2 regions of the Exiguobacterium sp. s59 genome follow, and region 1 is predicted to be linked to the other one. Evidence: riboswitches for the same ligand, from Rfam matches in the RefSeq annotation. Region 1 holds a riboswitch; the other holds the start of a gene.
The links. A riboswitch is a leader RNA that binds a small molecule or an ion and turns the genes downstream of it on or off. The one in region 1 is predicted to bind FMN.
Positions count from the first base shown of each region.

Region 2: linked by a shared signal. The riboswitch ahead of ribD (bifunctional diaminohydroxyphosphoribosylaminopyrimidine deaminase/5-amino-6-(5-phosphoribosylamino)uracil reductase RibD) and the one ahead of KNO91_RS06985 (ECF transporter S component) in region 1 are both predicted to bind FMN.

Region 1 is NZ_JACSKG010000003.1:201,085-210,670, forward strand. Features, by position in the region: gene KNO91_RS06965 (NAD(P)/FAD-dependent oxidoreductase) at 1-196, shown strand, start outside; gene KNO91_RS06970 (NAD-dependent epimerase/dehydratase family protein) at 236-1,090, opposite strand; gene KNO91_RS06975 (Type 1 glutamine amidotransferase-like domain-containing protein) at 1,250-1,888, shown strand; gene KNO91_RS06980 (HesB/IscA family protein) at 1,930-2,286, opposite strand; FMN riboswitch at 2,385-2,527, shown strand; gene KNO91_RS06985 (ECF transporter S component) at 2,691-3,278, shown strand; gene KNO91_RS06990 (nucleotidyltransferase family protein) at 3,347-3,907, shown strand; gene KNO91_RS06995 (NupC/NupG family nucleoside CNT transporter) at 3,960-5,171, opposite strand; gene KNO91_RS07000 (YuzB family protein) at 5,374-5,610, opposite strand; gene KNO91_RS07005 (NAD(P)/FAD-dependent oxidoreductase) at 5,709-6,764, shown strand; gene KNO91_RS07010 (S8 family serine peptidase) at 7,007-8,437, shown strand; gene KNO91_RS07015 (globin-coupled sensor protein) at 8,533-9,586, opposite strand, start outside.
Region 2 is NZ_JACSKG010000003.1:409,953-419,538, forward strand. Features, by position in the region: gene ribH (6,7-dimethyl-8-ribityllumazine synthase) at 30-494, opposite strand; gene ribB (3,4-dihydroxy-2-butanone-4-phosphate synthase) at 500-1,675, opposite strand; gene ribE (riboflavin synthase) at 1,675-2,316, opposite strand; gene ribD (bifunctional diaminohydroxyphosphoribosylaminopyrimidine deaminase/5-amino-6-(5-phosphoribosylamino)uracil reductase RibD) at 2,316-3,380, opposite strand; FMN riboswitch at 3,537-3,678, opposite strand; gene KNO91_RS08055 (undecaprenyl-diphosphate phosphatase) at 3,759-4,571, opposite strand; gene KNO91_RS08060 (homing endonuclease associated repeat-containing protein) at 5,079-5,666, shown strand; gene KNO91_RS08065 (sensor domain-containing diguanylate cyclase) at 5,712-7,391, opposite strand; gene KNO91_RS08070 (DegV family protein) at 7,687-8,517, opposite strand; gene KNO91_RS08075 (ABC transporter ATP-binding protein) at 8,679-9,377, shown strand; gene KNO91_RS08080 (ABC transporter permease) at 9,390-9,586, shown strand, end outside.

The DNA.
Region 1 (9,586 bases):
CCGCGTCGACTCACGTATGGAAACGACAGTCGCCGGCATCTTCGCTTGTGGTGATATCGCCACATACGAAGGAAAAGTGAAGTTGATTGCAACAGGTTTCGGTGAAGCCCCAATCGCCATCAACCAAGTAAAACAACTTGTGGACCCGACTGCTCGTCACCCACAACACTCGACATCTGTATTTGCCGGGAAATAATCATCAATCCTCTGTGGACCGTATCCACAGAGGATTTTTTTATTTCCGCATCGTCTGAATGATGACCCGGTCAATCCAGTCATCCAACTGCGTGAAGACGTAGCCTGCTTTCTTCGCTTCAGCGATTGACATGTAATAGTCGACATCCGAATCATATGGGGACGACTCCCCGTCTTTTATAATATGGACCGGTTTTCCGACGTGATGACCGATCCGTTCCATCAGAGCACCCATGGAGATGAGACCGTCACTTGCCGCGTTGAATGGACCCGTCACGTTCGCGCGTCCTACCCATTCTAAAAATGCCGCTGCTTCCGCACTCGAGATGAAGCCCATCTTCGCTTCCGGATGATGCAAGACAACCGGTTCCTCGTTACGAATCGCATCCACATAAAATTTGAGTCGATCTGTATAATCGTCCGGCCCTAAGACAATCGGCAGGCGAACGGTCGCGACCGGGAACGAGGCCCGGTGGAAGAAGAACGATTCTGCCTCTCGCTTTCCTTGTCCGTAATCATGCTCAGCTTCTAAGTGGTATTCATAATGGAGCGGATTGAAGTCACTCTCTTTTAAGTCAGGACCCGGAGCATACACCGACATCGTAGACGTCAATACATATTTCCCCACTTTGTCCATGAACGCGTCCGACGCAATCTTTGCCTGATACGGCGTAAAACAAATATTGTCGTAGACGAGGTCGTACCGTTCGCGTGCCAAGTCTTTCATCGTTGCGACCGATTGCCGATCTCCTTTGATTGACCGTATCCCTTCGGCTTCTGGCACTTGCAGTTGCCCTCTCGTCACAATCGTCACATCGTCCCCCGCCTCCGCGAGTCGCAAGGCAAGTCGCTTCCCGAAATAGCGTGACCCTCCGAATATCAATACTTTTCTCATCACCCTAGCCCCCTTCTCATCTTTCTGTATCCAATATTCCCGTTCATTTCCTACATGTAACCTTTGCCAATTTTATTTTCTAACAACATAACTGTCCTTCCTTTTTTAATTTATTTATTAGATAATTTAATGAACTAAACGATTATCGGAGAGATGGATATGAAATTGATGCTTACTTCAAAAGGACTTTCAAATAAGAAACTCACGCGATCATTTTTAAAGTTACTCGATAAAAAACCTGAAGACACTTCAGTGTGTATCATTACTACTGCAGCGACAAATCAAAAATCAACTCATCCACGGATTAAGCAAGCAAAAGAGATATTTCTTCAATTAGGTATTCAACAAGTTGATTATCTAGATGTTGAAATGGATGACCCTATTCATTTATTGAATTACAAATGCATTTATATCGCTGGAGGAAATCCAGTTTTCCTTTTAAAACACATTCATCGTAGTGGAGCTCACGTTATTCTTAAAGAAATTGCCGAACGAAACATTCTTATAATCGGCGTCAGTGCAGGAACAATCGCCCTCGGACCTCATTTGAAAATTATCAATCATTTTACACCTGATTTGTTCGTGACCGAGGCCGACTTTTCATTGGATGGGGTCGGTCTATTTGATTTCCCGATTATGCCTCATGCTGATAGAGAGGATATTTTCCCTAGCAATCATACGATTTCGGAGCGAATCGAGCAGTACGAGCAAAAATTTAATGAACAAGTTGTTCTACTACCGGATGATGAAGTCATCATTACGGATTCGGTCAATAAGACCTTCTATCGTTTAAATTAATCGCACAAAAAAAGACTATGGCGCGCCATAGTCTAACGTGATTAACATTCTCCAGGTGTACCGGCGTTCGTTGCCGTACGGAAACTTGAGCCGCATCCACACGTGGCGATCGCATTCGGGTTTTTAATCGTAAAGCCTCCGCCGAGCATCGACTGCTTATAGTCGATCTCAAGTCCATCGACGACACCATGATCCACTTCAGCGACGATGACGCGGACACCATGGTGATCAAATTGAACATCTTTGTCCGTTTTCTCTTCATCAAAGCCCATTCCATATGAAAGTCCTGTACATCCGCCACCTTGGACCTTTACTCGCAAATATTGTGCATCCGGGCGTTCGGTCTGTTTTATCATCTCTTGTACTTGAAGTGCTGCTGATTCTGTCAAATGAATCATCTGAACTCCTCCTCATTTTATCTTCATTTCAAGTCAATTGACTTGTAGTTTTGTGCATTATCTTGTATAACTAAACTGTAACAAAAAAAATTAAATCGTTCCATCTTCGGGGCAGGGTGAAATTCCCGACCGGCGGTATTGAAGAATTTATTCTTCTCAGCCCGTGAGCGAGCAAGGCGTTGCTTGCTGATTTCGTGAGATTCGAAAGCCGACAGTATAGTCTGGATGGGAGAAGATGGCGGCATCCGACCGATATCCGGATGTTTTCTTTGACGTGGACTCTTCCACCTCGGAAAACATCTATTTCGTATGCGCGTAAACTCTCCCGATTGTCTTCTTTGCAATCGGGTTTTTATATGCTACGGGTGCCATTCATCGAGGAGCGACCTAAAGGAGAGATTCTGATGAAAACTACGCGCAACAAACGACTGACAACAATGGTGACTTTGGCGATGCTCGGGACGATTTCGTTCGTACTCATGCTATTCAACTTCCCGCTCCCATTTTTACCGCCATTCCTCAAAGTGGACTTTAGCGACATTCCTGCACTCATTGCCGGGATTGTCTTTTCACCACTCGCAGGTGTCGTGGTCGTCGGATTGAAAAACGTCTTGTATTATGTCTTTAACGGTGGCGGTGTCCCGGTTGGAGAAGTCGCAAACTTCTTCGCAGGTGTCGCATTCATGTACCCGGTCGCATGGTTCTATCACAAACGGAAGACGAACAAAGCACTCGCTTCTGGACTACTCGCCGGTACAATCACAATGGCACTCAGCCTCGCCATCTTAAACTATCTCGTCATCTTGCCAGCCTATGCTTTCTTCTTCGGAATGGCAGACATGGCCGACCCGGCCGTGAAGACGGACCTCGTCCTTTACGGGATTTTACCGTTCAACTTGATTAAAGCGATCTTGATCAGCGCACTCTTCGTTCCACTCTTCTTGAAATTGAAGCCGTGGATCGAACGTCAACGTGTACAGCTTCAAGCGTAATCGATATACAAGCATCTAGGCATTGCCTAGATGCTTTTTTCATCATATGATTTGGAGGATATTGATTGATGGAACATGAACAGGACTTGATTCATTTCTTACAGCAAGATGCAGAACTCATGAAGCACCTCCGTACCGTCGCTACTCTTCATCTACCAGACTGGTGGATTTGCGCGGGCTATATCCGCGCAAAAATATGGGACCATCTCCACGGATATGATACTCCGACACAAACGGACGATGTGGATGTGATTTATTTCGACCCTACCCAGCCAGAAGAATCAATCGAGAAAGAAATAGAGCAAACGTTGTATCAATTGAACCCAAACGTACCGTGGTCTGTCAAAAACCAAGCGAGAATGCATCATGTGAACCATCTGCCTCCGTATACCTCATCGATGGATGCACTAGCCCATTTCCCCGAAACTGTGACAGCAATCGGGGTACGTCTAAATTCAAACGGTGATTTCATCTTCGCCGCGCCATATGGAATTCAAGATTTGCTCAGTCTACAAGTGAAGCCAACGCCTCTCTTTGAAGCAAACTCTTCAAAGCATTCAATCTACTTAAAGCGAATGGCTCAAAAAAATTGGCCAGCTCAATGGCCGAACGTCAAATTGTATACATAATTCCTACGTTAAAAAACGCGACCACCGAAGTGATCGCGTTTTCTTATATCGATTAAAGAAGAAGTCCAGCCAATGTAGCTGACATCAAGTTTGCAAGCGTACCTGCGAGAATCGCGAGAACACCCATACGTGCGATGTCACCACGACGGTTTGGCGCCATACCACCAAGACCACCGAGAAGGATCGCGAGTGACGAGATGTTTGCGAAACCACAAAGTGCAAATGCGATCATCGCTTCTGTACGAGCTGACAAATCACCAGAACCGATGATTGGTGCGAACTCAGAGAATGCAACGAATTCGTTCAATACCAACTTTTGACCGAGGAAGCTACCGAATTGTACAGCATCTGCCCACGGCACACCAATGACAAACGCGAGTGGCGCGAACACATAACCAAGAATCAATTCGAGTGACAAGCTATCGAATCCGAAGAGTCCACCGACTGAACCGAGGATCAAGTTGACAAGCGCAATCAATGAAACGAACGCGAGAAGCATTGCACCGACGTTCAAGGCAAGGAAGAGACCGTCAGAAGCACCACGTGCCGCTGCATCGACGAAGTTCGCCGCTCTGTCTTCTTCTTCCTCTGCAATCTCGATGTCATCATCGTACTCTTCTGTTTCTGGCACGATGATTTTAGCAAATAAGAGACCAGCTGGTGCTGCCATGAAGCTTGCTGCGAGCAAGTATTCGAGCGGTACACCAAGTGCTGCGTATCCAGCAAGTACAGAACCGGCAACCGATGCGAGACCACCGACCATGACTGCGAAGAGCTCAGATTGTGTCATCGTAGGAAGGTAAGGCTTGATGACAAGCGGTGCTTCCGTTTGACCAACGAAGATGTTTGCTGTTGCTGAAAGTGACTCTTTACGTGACGTTCCTAATGCTTTTGCAAGTGCCGTACCGAGGATACGGATGACCCACTGCATGACGCCAAGATAGTAAAGTAACGCGATTAATGATGACATGAAAACGATAATCGGAAGAACTTGGAATGCGAAGACGAAGTTGTCGCCGCCGACTGCTGTTCCGAATACGAACGCAATCCCGTCACCCGCCGTGTTCAAGATGGCTTGAACCCCGCTCGAGATCCATTCAAGTGCCGAACGTCCCCAAGACGTATACAACACGAGGAAAGCAAACGCGAATTGAACAGCGAACGCTGCCAAGACCGTGCGCCATTTGATGGCTTTACGGTTGGTAGAGAAGATGTAAGCGATTGCAATTAGTGCCAAAATACCAACCACACTCATGATTTTCATTGATGTTGTGCTCCTTTCATATTAAACAAAGCTATTATATGTGTCATACCCGAAAAGAGATGTGCCCTACCGTTTGAAACGCTTTCTTTTTCTCGTTGTTAAACGTCAGACAACCTACATTCGAACCTCTTAGAATATAACATCCCTCTTTTTAAAATGCAACGGGTGAAATAAAAAAGTTTGAGGTCATCCCCCAAACTTTTTACCATGCCATCTCTTCTATTTTTTCATACACCTTCGTCACTAATTCATCCGGTGTTTCACCGGTCACAACTTCCCCATCGACAAGGCAGAACAAATCGAGGGAACAGACGCCACAGTAGCCCGTACAGCCGTATTCGACTACATCGAGGTCCGGGTCGGACTCCAATTTTGCTCGGGCAACCTGTGAGCCCATCGCTAAATTCGAGGCACAAAATTCGATGATTGGATTCATCATATATGTCACCGTCTTTCTTTACGTGAATTATCGGAAAATGGTTCTTCTACGGCAGATTATAACATGATACAGTTGAAGAGTAACAAAGGGGGATTATTATGCGCAAATTAGTCGTCTTAGGGGGCGGTTATGGGGGAATGCGTGTCATCGAAAGAGTTCTTGGGCACCAGTTGAAGGACGTCTCGGTCACGCTCGTCGATCGCTTACCTTATCATGGATTAAAAACAGAGTATTATGCGCTCGCTGCAGGAACGGTCTCGGACCGCGATATTCGCATCGACTTTCCGGAAGAAATTGACTACATATACGGACAAGTCACGGATATCGATACCGAAGACAAGATGGTTCTGCTCGCGAGTGGAGAAAAGGTACCGTATGATGACCTCGTCATCGGATTAGGCTGTGAGGACAAGTATCATAACGTCCAAGGTGCAGCGGAATTCACGTACAGCATTCAAACACTTGAAGAATCGCGTAAAACGCAGCAAGCGATCAACGGGTTACGACCTGGCTCGGTCGTTTCAGTCGTTGGAGCAGGATTATCCGGTGTCGAACTCGCAAGCGAACTACGCGAGAGTCGTCCTGATTTGACGGTTCGCTTGTTTGACCGTGGACCTTCCGTGCTATCGTTCTTATCAAATCGTGTCTCGATGTATGTCCAATCTTGGTTCGAAGAGCATGGGGTCGAAGTCATTAACAACGCCAACATTACGCGCGTCGATGCCGATGGTTTATGGAACCATGAAGATTTGTTCCCTTCTGACTTGACCGTATGGACAGCTGGGATTCAACCGGTCGCTGTCGTACGCAACCAAGGATGGGAGCTCGATGGAGGCGGACGTGTCAAACTGACGGAACATCATTTCGTACCAGGCTTACCGGACGTGTTCGTCGTTGGAGACAACGCTAGCTTGCCGTACGCACCGTCTGGACAACTCGCCGAAGCTCAGGCAGAACAAATCGTTCAAGTGCTCCTCTGTAAGTGGAAGGGGCTCGCCTATCCAGAGTTACCTGACATCAAATTGAAAGGGACGCTCGGTTCCCTCGGGAAGAAAGCAGGCTTTGGGGTGTTTATGGGGAAACAATCGCTCACCGGAAAAGTCGCTCGCCTATTGAAGTCCGGTATTCTTTGGAAACATAAAGTCATCAAATAACCGATTGCGAATTGACCTGACTGGTCGATTCGCTTTTTTTATAAATCCGATCATCGATTATTCATTCAACCACCGTCTTATTGAGTCAAAAGTCTTGTATCTTAATCCCCTCTATCCTTATCTAAATATTCAGATTTTTAATGCCTACGACATATTCTATACGTTGGAAAAACTTGTTACTCTATGAACACGGCAGCCCGACATCCTGTCATCTTGCCTACTATCCTAAAGGAGGAAACAAGTTGAAAAAAATCTGTAGCACCGTCCTCGCATCATTGCTCGTCTTATCAACCGTACCTGGAGGCGCAGAAGCTGCCCCGAACAAAGAGAAAGAACGCGTCCTCGTCGTCTTCAAAGAATCGGCAAAGAAAATCCCGCTCTCGATTGAAGGCATGGAAGTTCGTCAACAGTATTCGAATATTCCAGCAGCGGCACTCGAAGTTCCGAAGTCTGCCCTGAACGGACTGAAGAATAACCCGCATGTCGCACACGTGGAAGTGGATCAAACGGTACATATCGAGAACCAAAGCCAAGATTGGGGAATTCCTAAATTACAAGCTCCTTCCGCTTGGCAGAGCGGATTCACTGGTAAAGGTGTCAAAGTATCCGTCGTCGATACCGGGATCTCCGCTCACCCGGACTTAACGATTGCCGGTGGTGCCTCATTTAGTACGGTGACGAGTTCTTATGCCGATGACAACGGTCACGGGACGCACGTCGCTGGGATTATTGGAGCCCGTAACAACAGTATCGGGACCGTCGGAATCGCACACGAGGCAAGTATTTATGCCGTCAAAGCACTCGAGGCAAACGGAAGTGGTAGTCTATCGAGTATTATTGCCGGGATTGACTGGTCGATTACGAACGACATGGACATCATCAACTTGAGCCTTGGAACGACAAGTCCTTCGACGACACTCCAACAAGTCGTGGATCGTGCGAATAACGCAGGGATTCTCGTCGTTGCAGCAGCCGGTAACAATGGACGTACCGATGGATCAGGAGACCTCGTCAACTACCCGGCTCGTTACAACTCGGCAATCGCCGTCGCTGCGACAGATATCAATAACAACCGCGCCTCATTCTCAGCAACAGGTAGCACAGTCGAAGTCGCGGCTCCTGGAGTCAGCATCAATTCAACACTCTCTAATGGCGGCTACGGTCAAATGAGTGGGACATCGATGGCGACACCTTACGTCGCAGGTAACCTTGCGCTCATGAAGCAAGCCTTCCCAACGTTATCGAGCACGCAACTACGTACGAAATTATCGCAAGATTCGATTGACCTCGGTACGGCAGGTCGTGACACTTGGTTCGGAAATGGACTCGTCCAAGCCCCTACTTCTGGTGGTACGACACAACCGGTACAAGCACTTACGACGACGGTATCGACGTCGAAGTCATACTACTACGCGGGTGAAGTCGTCTCAATCTCTTCGACGGTGCGCAATTCGAATGGACAAGCAGTCGCAAACGCTGATGTCCGTGTGACGGTCACACAACCGAACGGTGCGACACTCGTCGGCACAGGGAAGACGAATGCTTCCGGTGCGATCACATTCACGCTCTCTACAAATTCTTGGTCACAACGCGGTACGTATCAAGTGAAGTCAGACGCGACACTAACTGGTTACACAGCGGGTTCGGCGACATCTTCGTTCCAACTTCTCTAACCGAAAAAGGTCGAGCGAATCGCTCGACCTTTTCTATAAAACGAATCAAGTCGTTCGAAGCGACTCGGTTCGTTTTTTACGTTGATTCCATACTTCTATAAACGTTGCGCCGTATCCATCAGCTGTGTCGAAGACGTCGCTATCTGCGTCGTCGCCCGCTTTAGCTCGGCAATCGACTCGACAATCTCATCGATATCCCCGGCGAGGCTACCCATCTGTCCGTCCGCATGTTCAGAGTCCCCCGAGATTTGCAGGAAGGCGTCCGTCACTTGATTGATTCGCCCCATCGTCTGTTTCATCTCTTGCTCGGTTGAGAGGACACGGGTCGACGTCTCTTCCATTTGATTCGTGAGTCGCTTCACCAAGTCCTCGACTTCTTCCGCCGCTTGTTTGGACTGACTCGCAAGCGTCCGTACCTCGGAAGCGACGACCTGGAATCCTTTTCCTTGCTCCCCCGCTCGTGCAGCTTCGATGGCCGCGTTCAAACTGAGCAAGTTCGTCTGATTTGCGATTTGTTTCACTGAGTCCGCAATCGTCATAATTTCATTCATCAACTTTTCAAGTGCTTTGATTTCTTGAGCGGAATCCGAAAGGTCACGCGTAATCTCGTCGAGGCGGCCCGTCTCGGACAAGATGGCGTCTTTTCCACTTACCGAAGAATGAAGTACCGTCCTCAGCTTTGTCTGGGTGAGTGAACTCGAATGCTTCATATCATCTGCCCGCTCGTTCATCGATTGAAAGCTGGCCATGACTTCTTGAGAGAGCGCCGCTAAGTCTTCACTTGCCTGTTGGATTGTCTGACCAATCTCGTCTTTTACGAGTTGCATCTGGTCACGAACGACCTCGGCCTCATCATCAAACATTTCGAGCACGATCTGTTGCTCGAAATTAAAGATTTTAGAGACGGCCATCATCAACTTCATTTTTGATTCCGCATCAAGTCGTTCATCTTGGATGGATAAGACGAGCGTCTCAAATATTTTTTGAAACGCAGCCATATACCACTTCCCCTTTAGACCGATCAAGTAGTGACGTTTGGCGATGGCAAGACGTCTGTTAATATACGACTCATTCAATTTCCCTTCAAACATCTCCATGATGTGATTCGAGAGGGTGAGTTTCAGTTTGTCCGAGGACGAATGTTGCCGA
Region 2 (9,586 bases), 210 kb from region 1:
AACCGGGTGACGATTCACCCGGTTCGACATCACACTTGCTTCAATAAGTTCGCCATCTCAATGGCCGACGTCGCCGCTTCCCAACCTTTGTTTCCTGCTTTCGTACCAGCCCGTTCAATCGCCTGTTCGATTGTTTCCGTCGTCAATACGCCAAAGATGACCGGGACCTCCGATTGATAACTCGCTTGCGCGATTCCTTTGGCCGCTTCGTTACACACATAATCAAAGTGCGGGGTTGCGCCACGGATGACGGCACCGAGCGTGATGACCGCATCATATTTTTGACTCATCGCCATTTTTTTCGCAACGAGCGGGAGCTCGAACGCACCCGGGACGAAAGCGAGCGAGACGTCCTCTTCTTTCACGCCGTGACGCTTCAGCGCATCCTTCGCTCCATCGAGTAGACGCATCGTAATCAAGTCGTTAAATCGTCCGACGACGATTCCAATCTTTAAGCCTTCTCCAACTAAGTTTCCTTCAAATGTATATGTCATCTCATTCATCCTCCGATATGGTTCATTTTGAGTTGTTTCGTCATTCGATATGACTCGTTCGCTTCGTGCGCGCCGACATGAAGCGGGACACGTTCGACGACGGTGATGCCACATGATTCTAAGGCATCGACTTTTTCTGGGTTATTCGTCATGAGTCGAACACGTGTCACTCCGAGGTCGCGGAGCATCGCCGCACTGACACGATAGTCACGCATGTCGGGATGAAATCCGAGCGCCTCGTTCGCCTCGACCGTGTCTAACCCTTCCTCTTGCAAGGCGTATGCTTTCAATTTGTTCACGAGTCCGATCCCTCGTCCTTCTTGGCGCATATAAAGGACGATGCCCGACTCCTGTTCGATTCGACCGATAGCAGCATCGAGTTGTGGACCGCAATCACATCGGAACGACCCGAAGACGTCTCCCGTCAAACATTCCGAATGAATTCGAACGAGCGGGACGTCCGACAGCGTCTCGGTCACGAGAGCGACGTGCTCGTGTCGGTCGAACCGATTCGCGTATCCGATCATCCGAAACGCGCCTTTCGATGAGGGAAGTGACACGTCCGCTTCGCGCGTGACAAGGTCTGTCTCCATATATCGGACCAATGCCTCGATTGTGATGAAGGCCAATTCGTGACGTTTGGCGACTTGCACCAAGTCCGGTACGCGGGCCATCTCCCCGTCTTCACGAATGATTTCACAGATGACGGCTACCGGTTCACTGCCTGCAAGTCGTGCCAAATCGACGGACGCTTCCGTATGGCCACGGCGCACGGAGACGCCTCCTTTTTTGGCGATGAGTGGGAAAAGATGTCCTGGGCGTTGAAAGTCAGACGGACGTGATGATGGGTTCGCCAATTCGCGAACGGTATGGGAGCGCTCGCTCGCGGAGATCCCTGTCGTCGAATCGACATGGTCGATACTGACCGTAAATGCCGTACCATGTGGGTCCGTACTGTTCGTCACCATTGGCACAAGGTCAAGGCGTGCCGCGACTTCTTCGGCGACGGCGGCACAGACGAGTCCTTTTCCTTCCGTGATCAAAAAGTTCATCGTCTCAGGTGTCATCTTGTCACCGAGCACGACAAAGTCACCTTCATTCTCACGGTCCTCGTCATCGACAACGATGATGGGACGTCCGCGTCTTAACTCTTCAATCGCTCGATCGATCGAATCAAACATTACCATCCCGCCTTTCCATAGCCTTGTGATGCCAAAGACTCGAGTGTCATCTTCGACTGCCCGACTAATTTTTCCATATATTTTGCTAACAGATCACATTCCAAATTGACAGAGTCGCCGACATGCTTCGATCCGAGAACGGTCTCGCTATATGTGTGCGGGATCAAGGACAGGCTAAATCCACGTTCTGATACATCAAATACGGTCAGACTTGTCCCGTCCACAGAAATCGATCCCTTAGGCACGATGTATGAAAGAAGCGAACGGTCGCATTGAATGTCGACATATACGGCATTCGCGAGTGGACGTTTCTTGGCGATGCGTCCGACGCCGTCGACGTGTCCGGACACGAAATGCCCACCGAATCGTCCGTCCGCTGGCATCGCCCGCTCCAGATTGACTCGTGTGCCCGGCTTGACCCCATCTAAACTGGAGGCTTTCAACGTCTCTGGCATCACATCAACAGCGAACGTCGACGCGTCAAACGTCGTGACCGTCAGACAAATCCCGTTCACCGCAATGCTGTCCCCGACCTTCACGTCCTCGAGCACTTTCGTACCTGACAGGACGAGCCGTAAGGACGGTCCATTTCGCTTCACCGCTTTGACCGAACCGATTTCTTCTACGATTCCGGTAAACATCAGAGCGCCTCCTTTCGAAGGACAACTTTCAGATCGGGTCCAATCGTCTCGACCTGATGAATGCCAAAGCGAGCAATCGCATCGATCGAGCCTTCCTGCTGCGAGCGATAGATGCCGTTCTTCCCGCCGAATACGCGCGGTGATTGATAGGCGACCCATTCATCGACATAGCCCCCGTCAAGAAGCGATGTGACAAGCGTCGGTCCCGCCTCCACCAACAAGCGCCCAACCCCGTTCGCGTACAATGTCTCGAGCATGCTCCCGAGTGACGTATAATCGAATAGCTCGATGCCCATAGCACGCGCCCGTTCCCGTCTCTCTTCATCGTCTGACGAAGTGAACAGAAGGACCGGTACGTCTTCAGCCGTTCGAGCAAGCGTGCTCGCAAGTGGCAAGCGAAGATCACGGTCGAGGACGACTCGCTTCGGCTGACGTGTCTCTCGGTCCAATCGAACGGTCAGTGCCGGATCATCGGCGAGCACCGTTCCAATCCCCGTCAAAATCGCATCGACTGTCGCGCGTAGTTCATGAACGTCACGACGAGCTTCCGAACTCGTCACCCACTGGCTCTCCCCCGACTCCAAGGCAACTTTCCCGTCGATGCTCGTCGCCGTCTTTAAGATGACGTACGGTCGTTTCGTCTCGAGCGCTCGCAAGAACGCTGGATTCAATTCCCTTGCTTCATCTTCAAGCAGTCCGACTTCGACCTCGACCCCAGCCGACCGGAGACGCATGATTCCTTTTCCGGCAACGAGCGGGTTCGGGTCCTCCATGGCGATGACGACCCGTTTGATTCCGGACTCTACAATCAAGTCGGCGCACGGTGGTGTTTTCCCGTGATGCGAGCACGGCTCAAGCGTGACGAAAAGTGTTGCCCCGTACGCTGCCGCACCTGCCATCTTGATTGCATGAACCTCGGCATGCGGTTCGCCTGCCTTGAGATGGGCGCCTAGCCCGACGATGCGACCGTCTTTGACGAGAACGGCACCGACGAGCGGGTTCGCCCCAGTCTGTCCATCAGCCGATTTCGCCAATTGGATGGCCTGTTTCATGTACTGTTTCATCGTTCTCCCTCCTTTTTTCCGTACAAACAAAAGACCCTAAGGAAAAGGTCCTTAGGGTCTTGGTGGGAGGGTTTTCGCCGCTTTTGGGCAAGCCAAATAAACGTTTTCTTTACAGAAAAGCGTACGACGAAGCACAGGTCACGCGAACCTGTTTTTTTGTTCCTTCTCCCATCCAGACTATACTGTCGGCTCTAGAGTCTCACTAGATCCACCGTTCGCACACGTGCGCCCGGGTCACGGACTTAGGGCATGGCCCATCACCGCCGGTTGGGAATTTCACCCGACCCCGAAGGAATATTTGTTTGTACAGATTTACTGTATCGCAATTATTTTTATTTCGCAAAACAAAAAGCGCCACTCGTGTGAGTAGCGCCTCGATTATGCGAGAAAGAGGACGACAAGAAGCCCGACAATCCAGCAATAATATGAGAAATACTTCAGTTCACCTTTGGCCATGATGTGTTGGAACCACTTCAACGAAATCGCGGTCAATGCATAAGAAGCGATGAACGCTAAGATGAGCGGGCCGAACAAGTCACGCGTCTCTGGGTTCGTAAACAAAGCCGGACCGTCCAAAATCATCGTGCCGAGACTGATTGGGATGAACAGGAAGAATGAGAAACGAAGTGCTGATTCCTGCTTGATTCCGAGTAACATCGCCATGACGATAGTCGCCCCAGAGCGACTAATGCCTGGGATAAGTGCTACCGCTTGGGCAAGTCCAATCAAGATGGCGTCACGTAACGTGATACCGCCGTCCCCTTTATTTCCGCGCATATTTCGAATGAACCAAAGCGCGAGACCTGTGATGATGAGCGTATATCCGACCGTTGCGACGCCACCGAGTACTTCTCCGATCCAGTCACCGAAAACGACACCGAGGACACCGGCTGGAACCGTTGCGACGAGGAGCAAGCCGATAAACTTCACATCGACCATCGTTTCTTCCGTTCGGTCCTTCTTGAATAGGAACGTCCATAAACTGACGATGAGACGGATGACATCTTTACGATAGACCGTCAAAACCGCGAGGAGCGAAGCAAAATTTACGAAAACTTCAAATGACAATCCCGGCAAGTCGATGTTAAATAATTCTTGGAAGATAACAAGATGTCCACTTGATGAAATCGGAATCGGCTCCGTGAATCCCTGGATCAATCCGAGCAACGTATAAAATAACCAAACTGTCATAATGGTAATCCTCTTTTCTGTTTTTCACTCAATGCGCCTATTTTAGCAGAATTGGACTTTCGTTGACCAGCTGTTAAAAATTTTTTGATGTAATTTCAATATTCGATTGATTAGTCTGAAAATTAAATTTATTATAGAAGGGTACTCATCTGGAGCGAAGGCGATGACCCCATCTCTCCAGTTGGGTACTTTTTTATAAAAATATGACATTTTTGGTTGATTAAAACTTTTTGTTTACATTTATCTCGAAATTCGATTTAATTTGTAATAGAACTGTTACCATTTTTTGAAATCTTTTTATGTGACTTTAGACCTATCCATTTCTTAGAATATGTTTAAAAATTTTCAAAATCACGTTAATAAATCCGAAAAACCATCCGATAGTATGATTGTAGGAGCATTTTTTTCATCTTTGTCGGTTCATATTTGAGTCCACGGAAGGAGGAACCATCATTGAGTCAAACGCTAACCACTAAATCCCATCACCTGTCCACTGAACAGCAGAGGATGATCCATTGCATCCGCCTTCTCGGGGACTTGTTGAAGGAACGTCCGCGCCGTTCTGTCTATCGTCGCTTTGCCATGGAACAGAATTGGCCATCTCCTGAATCGATCATCAGACAGTTCGGGTCATGGGCTGAGGCACTTGCCATCGCAGGCTATGAATGGCATGGAGAAGCAACTGTCGAATTGCCAGACAAAATGCCAAAGTATACACGCGAGGACATCATCGAGACACTTGCGCTTTATTCGCGAGACATGGGCTCGATCATCACCTTGAAGAAGTATCAGCAATGGCGAAAGCTCCATCCGAAGGCACCGAGCCATTATCACATCGTCAAGACGTTCGGTTCGTGGCATGATGCCTGTGCCGAGGCAGGACTTGAGGCAAGTGTCACCTATTCGAAAACGGAACTCTCCAACGCGCTCCGTGAAGCTATTCAGGAAATGGGCTTCTCCCTCTCATTCGAAGCATATCGGGAATGGGCGAAGCGTAACAACAAACCTTCGACAAAAGCGATCTTACATCGTTACGGCTCTTGGTCAGCCGCCGTTCATGCGGTTGAATCGGAACTTTATAATACGAACTCATAATCTTTTCATACAAAAGGAGGATCTGCCATTTGGCGGATCCTCCTTTCATCTGACTTCTGTTGATAATCCTTGATAGTGGGCGACCCGGTCACGACCATTGAACTTGGCACCGACATACATGGCTCGGTCCGCATGCCGGAGTACCGTATCGAGGTCTTCATATTCATGAATCGTCTCGATCCCAATACTCGCCGTCACCGTAATGCGTGTCCCTTCCGTGCCAAAGTCATGTCGTTTCAGTGCGTCGCGTATCTTTTCACCGACCAGTTGGGCTGCAGCCTCATCCATCCGAGGAAAGACGAATACAAATTCTTCGCCACCATACCGTGTCACCAAATCTGTCGCCCGAACGCTACGCGTGAACAATTGTCCGGCCTCAATCAACACCTCGTCCCCGAACGCATGTCCATATGTATCGTTGATCGACTTGAAATGATCCAAATCAACTAGGAAAAGGGATAGTGGATAGGATGCGACGTCGTTCAATCGTTCTGTCGTCCAGTTACGTAACGCCCGCTGATTATGGAGACCTGTCAACGGGTCCGTCAAACTCTCATGTTGAAGGCGGTCCCGCTCATCGATTCGCTCGATTGACCACGACAACGTTTTGAGGAGCCGATTCACTTCGACGGCAATCGGCATCTCATACGCGCCGTTCGCTGTCGTCGACACCATACAGCTGACGGCCGTTTCCGCTCCCCAAACAGGCTGGATAACGAGCGCCGAATGATGAAGCTCTTGTTGCTGTTGTTGCAAGTCGGGATGCCATTCATGAAGTGAATCATAGACGAAACATGGCTCATCCTCGTCTTGATAGCGCTCGATCGTATAAGCGTCCGGTACACTCGGGATGATGCGTCCCGTCATATCATAAAACGTCCGCTCCCCTTTTCGGTTGACCTGCAGCCAACCACGTTCGACTTCAACGACGTCACGTAGTCCGTTCCAAAACTTTTCAATCAACAGCTGTTCACTATCGACACGATAGAGCTGCTCTTTCAATCGCTCGACCTGATCGACTTTTGTTTTCGTCTCTTCTGTCTCCGTCGCTTTCGACATCGTCATCTTTAAGACGGATAGAACGAAGAATGTGACAATCAGCCCGACATATCCAAACACGAGATACGATTCAATCGCAATCATCGTGAACAACAGTTCGAGTGACACGACGAGCCAATCGAATCGAATCAACCGCCACATGATCGGTAACGGGATTCGTTCTCCGACCATGAAGTACGACAGGGCAAAACTCATCGTTAGAACGAGGAAGAGCGTACCTAAGAACGCCAACATCGCCACGCCTTGTTGCATCAAATGAACCGGTTCACCGATGCGTCCACCGAGGCCGATATAGGCTAGGCCTGGCAATAGGACGAGGAAGCATTCAATTACCGTATTGAGCGGATAGAAATGTAAGAAACGACGACGCCCTACCCGACGGTTGAACGTCCTCGCCTGAAAGGTGAACAAGAGGAGCTGTCCCATCAGGAGGGCCGGGGCGAGTCCATAGAGGAAGAACGTGATAAAGACGAACATCTCATGGAACGTGAAATGCAGATGTCTACGCTTGAGCGGGTTCATGACGAACAAAGCACCTAGTGTATAGATAAACCAAAACAACGGCCAGTCAAACGATTCGAGGTGGTGCAAAGTCAAATACGTCACACCTGTGAAGACGACGGCCCATGCGAGCCAGCTCCGAACTAGATACTTCCGAAATCGCATCGTCTTCTCCCCTTTTCCCGTTCATTTTTTCTAGTATGACCCGTAATGCAAAAACATTCCAGCAATTGTTTGAAAGTTGAGACAATGAAATATTGAAATTATTCCCATTTAGATGTTTTACTTAACAACAAGTCGGCAACAGTCATAGAAAGGAGGCTAACAATGGACCTTTCCATGTTTCTCATCACATTTCTTTTGATCTATTCGCTGACGATCACGTTTCTATTTTTACGGAAGCAAAAACAACATTGAAACATACAAAAGGCGATCCTCTCACGAGCATCGCCTTCATGTCTTATTTCGCTTTCAAATATGAAATCCCGATCGACCCAGATCCCGTATGTGCCCCGAGAAGCGGTGCGAGCGTGTCGACCCGAATCGGAATCTTGTCACCGAGTCGTTCTTTCCATTCTTGCGCGAGTTCAGGGACGTTCCCGTGGAAAATCGAGACATCCTGACATTCTCCTGACTCAATCGCCGCACGCACCACTTCGAACAAGTGGGCTTGTGCTTTCTTGTATGTGCGGACGGTCTGATAAGGAACGATTAATCCGTCCTCAAATCGAAGTACCGGCTTCAATTGAAGCATATTCCCGATCAATGCTTTCGATTTTGAGATACGCCCGCCTTTTTGCATCTGCGTCAAATTTTGAAGCGTCAACTCGATTCGCACATCTTCGACGCGCTCCTTCATGTAGGCTTCCACGTCTTCAAGTGCATCGCCTCGTTCGACACGTTCAATCAACTCCTCAAACATGAGTCCCATCGTATAGATGCCTGCTCGTGAATCGAAAGCGAGTAACTTAAATTCTGCGATTTCGGCCCCTTGTACGGATGCCGAATACGTTCCGCTCAAGTCAGACGACAAGTGAATAGCGATTCCCATATCGTACTCGTCTTTCAACTTCTCATAGAGAGTGACAAAGTCTCCGATGGCAGGCTGGCTCGTCGACACACGCTCCCCGGCATCGATCCACTCATAGACGGTCGTCGCATCGACTTCAATCCCGTCCTTATACGGTTGGTCCCCTTTGACGACATAAAGAGGGACGATATGAATGTCTGGATGGTTCACTAAAGCATCTGGAAGGACAATCGTGCTGTCCGTGATATAAGCAATCTTCATGAAAAGTTCTCCCTTAAAAAAAGTTTTTAGTACCTGGTTATATTATTTTATCACAGGTGAAGCGGTTTCACTATTTTTTCAAAACATCCTATGTGCAGCTCGTCCAATCTGACCTCGAAACGGGTACATGATACATAACGAACAAAGGAGGCGAACGAGAGATGATTCAACTCGAGAACGTCAATAAAATTTACAAGACTGGCGATGTAGAGACCGCCGCCTTGAAAGAGATTGACCTAACCATTCGTGACGGCGCATTCGTCGTCATCCTCGGACCGAGTGGAAGCGGGAAAAGTACATTACTCAACGTCATCAGCGGACTCGATACCGTATCAAGCGGCAAGATCACATTCGGGGACACGGTGTTGACCGATTTATCTCCTGAACAGATGACGGCATTCCGACGCGACCATCTCGGATTTATCTTTCAACAATACAATCTCCTTCAAAACTTGACTGTCTATGAGAATATTCAAATCGGATCTGATTTGACGAAAGACCCACTCCCCATCGATGAATTGCTCGATCAAGTCGGACTCGCGACAGCCCGTGACAAATATCCCTATCAATTATCCGGCGGTGAACAGCAACGGGTCTCCGTCGCCCGAAGTCTCGCTAAAAATCCAGCCATTGTCTTCTGTGATGAACCGACGGGGTCGCTTGACGAAGAGAATTCGAAGAAGGTGCTCGAGTTATTGGAACGACTGAACGAGACGTATCAAAAGACAATCGTCGTCATCACGCACAACAATGGAATCAGCGACATGGCGGACGATGTCATCAAAATGAATTCCGGTCGGATTGTCGAAGTAATCCATAATGACACCCGCGTCGCGGCACGTGACATTCGTTGGGGATAAGGAGGTGGCGACATGCTGTACAAAAACGTGTGGAAGACGCTCAGCAAGAAATGGATGCAACTGCTCGCCATCGCCATCATTATCGTCATGAGTTCGCTCACGTACACGATGATGTTCTATGGGATCAGCGGAATCGAAGTTCCGACCGAAGAATACTTGGAGGAATCGAACCAGGAAGACTTCGCCATCGAGATGCTGAACCGGGTAAC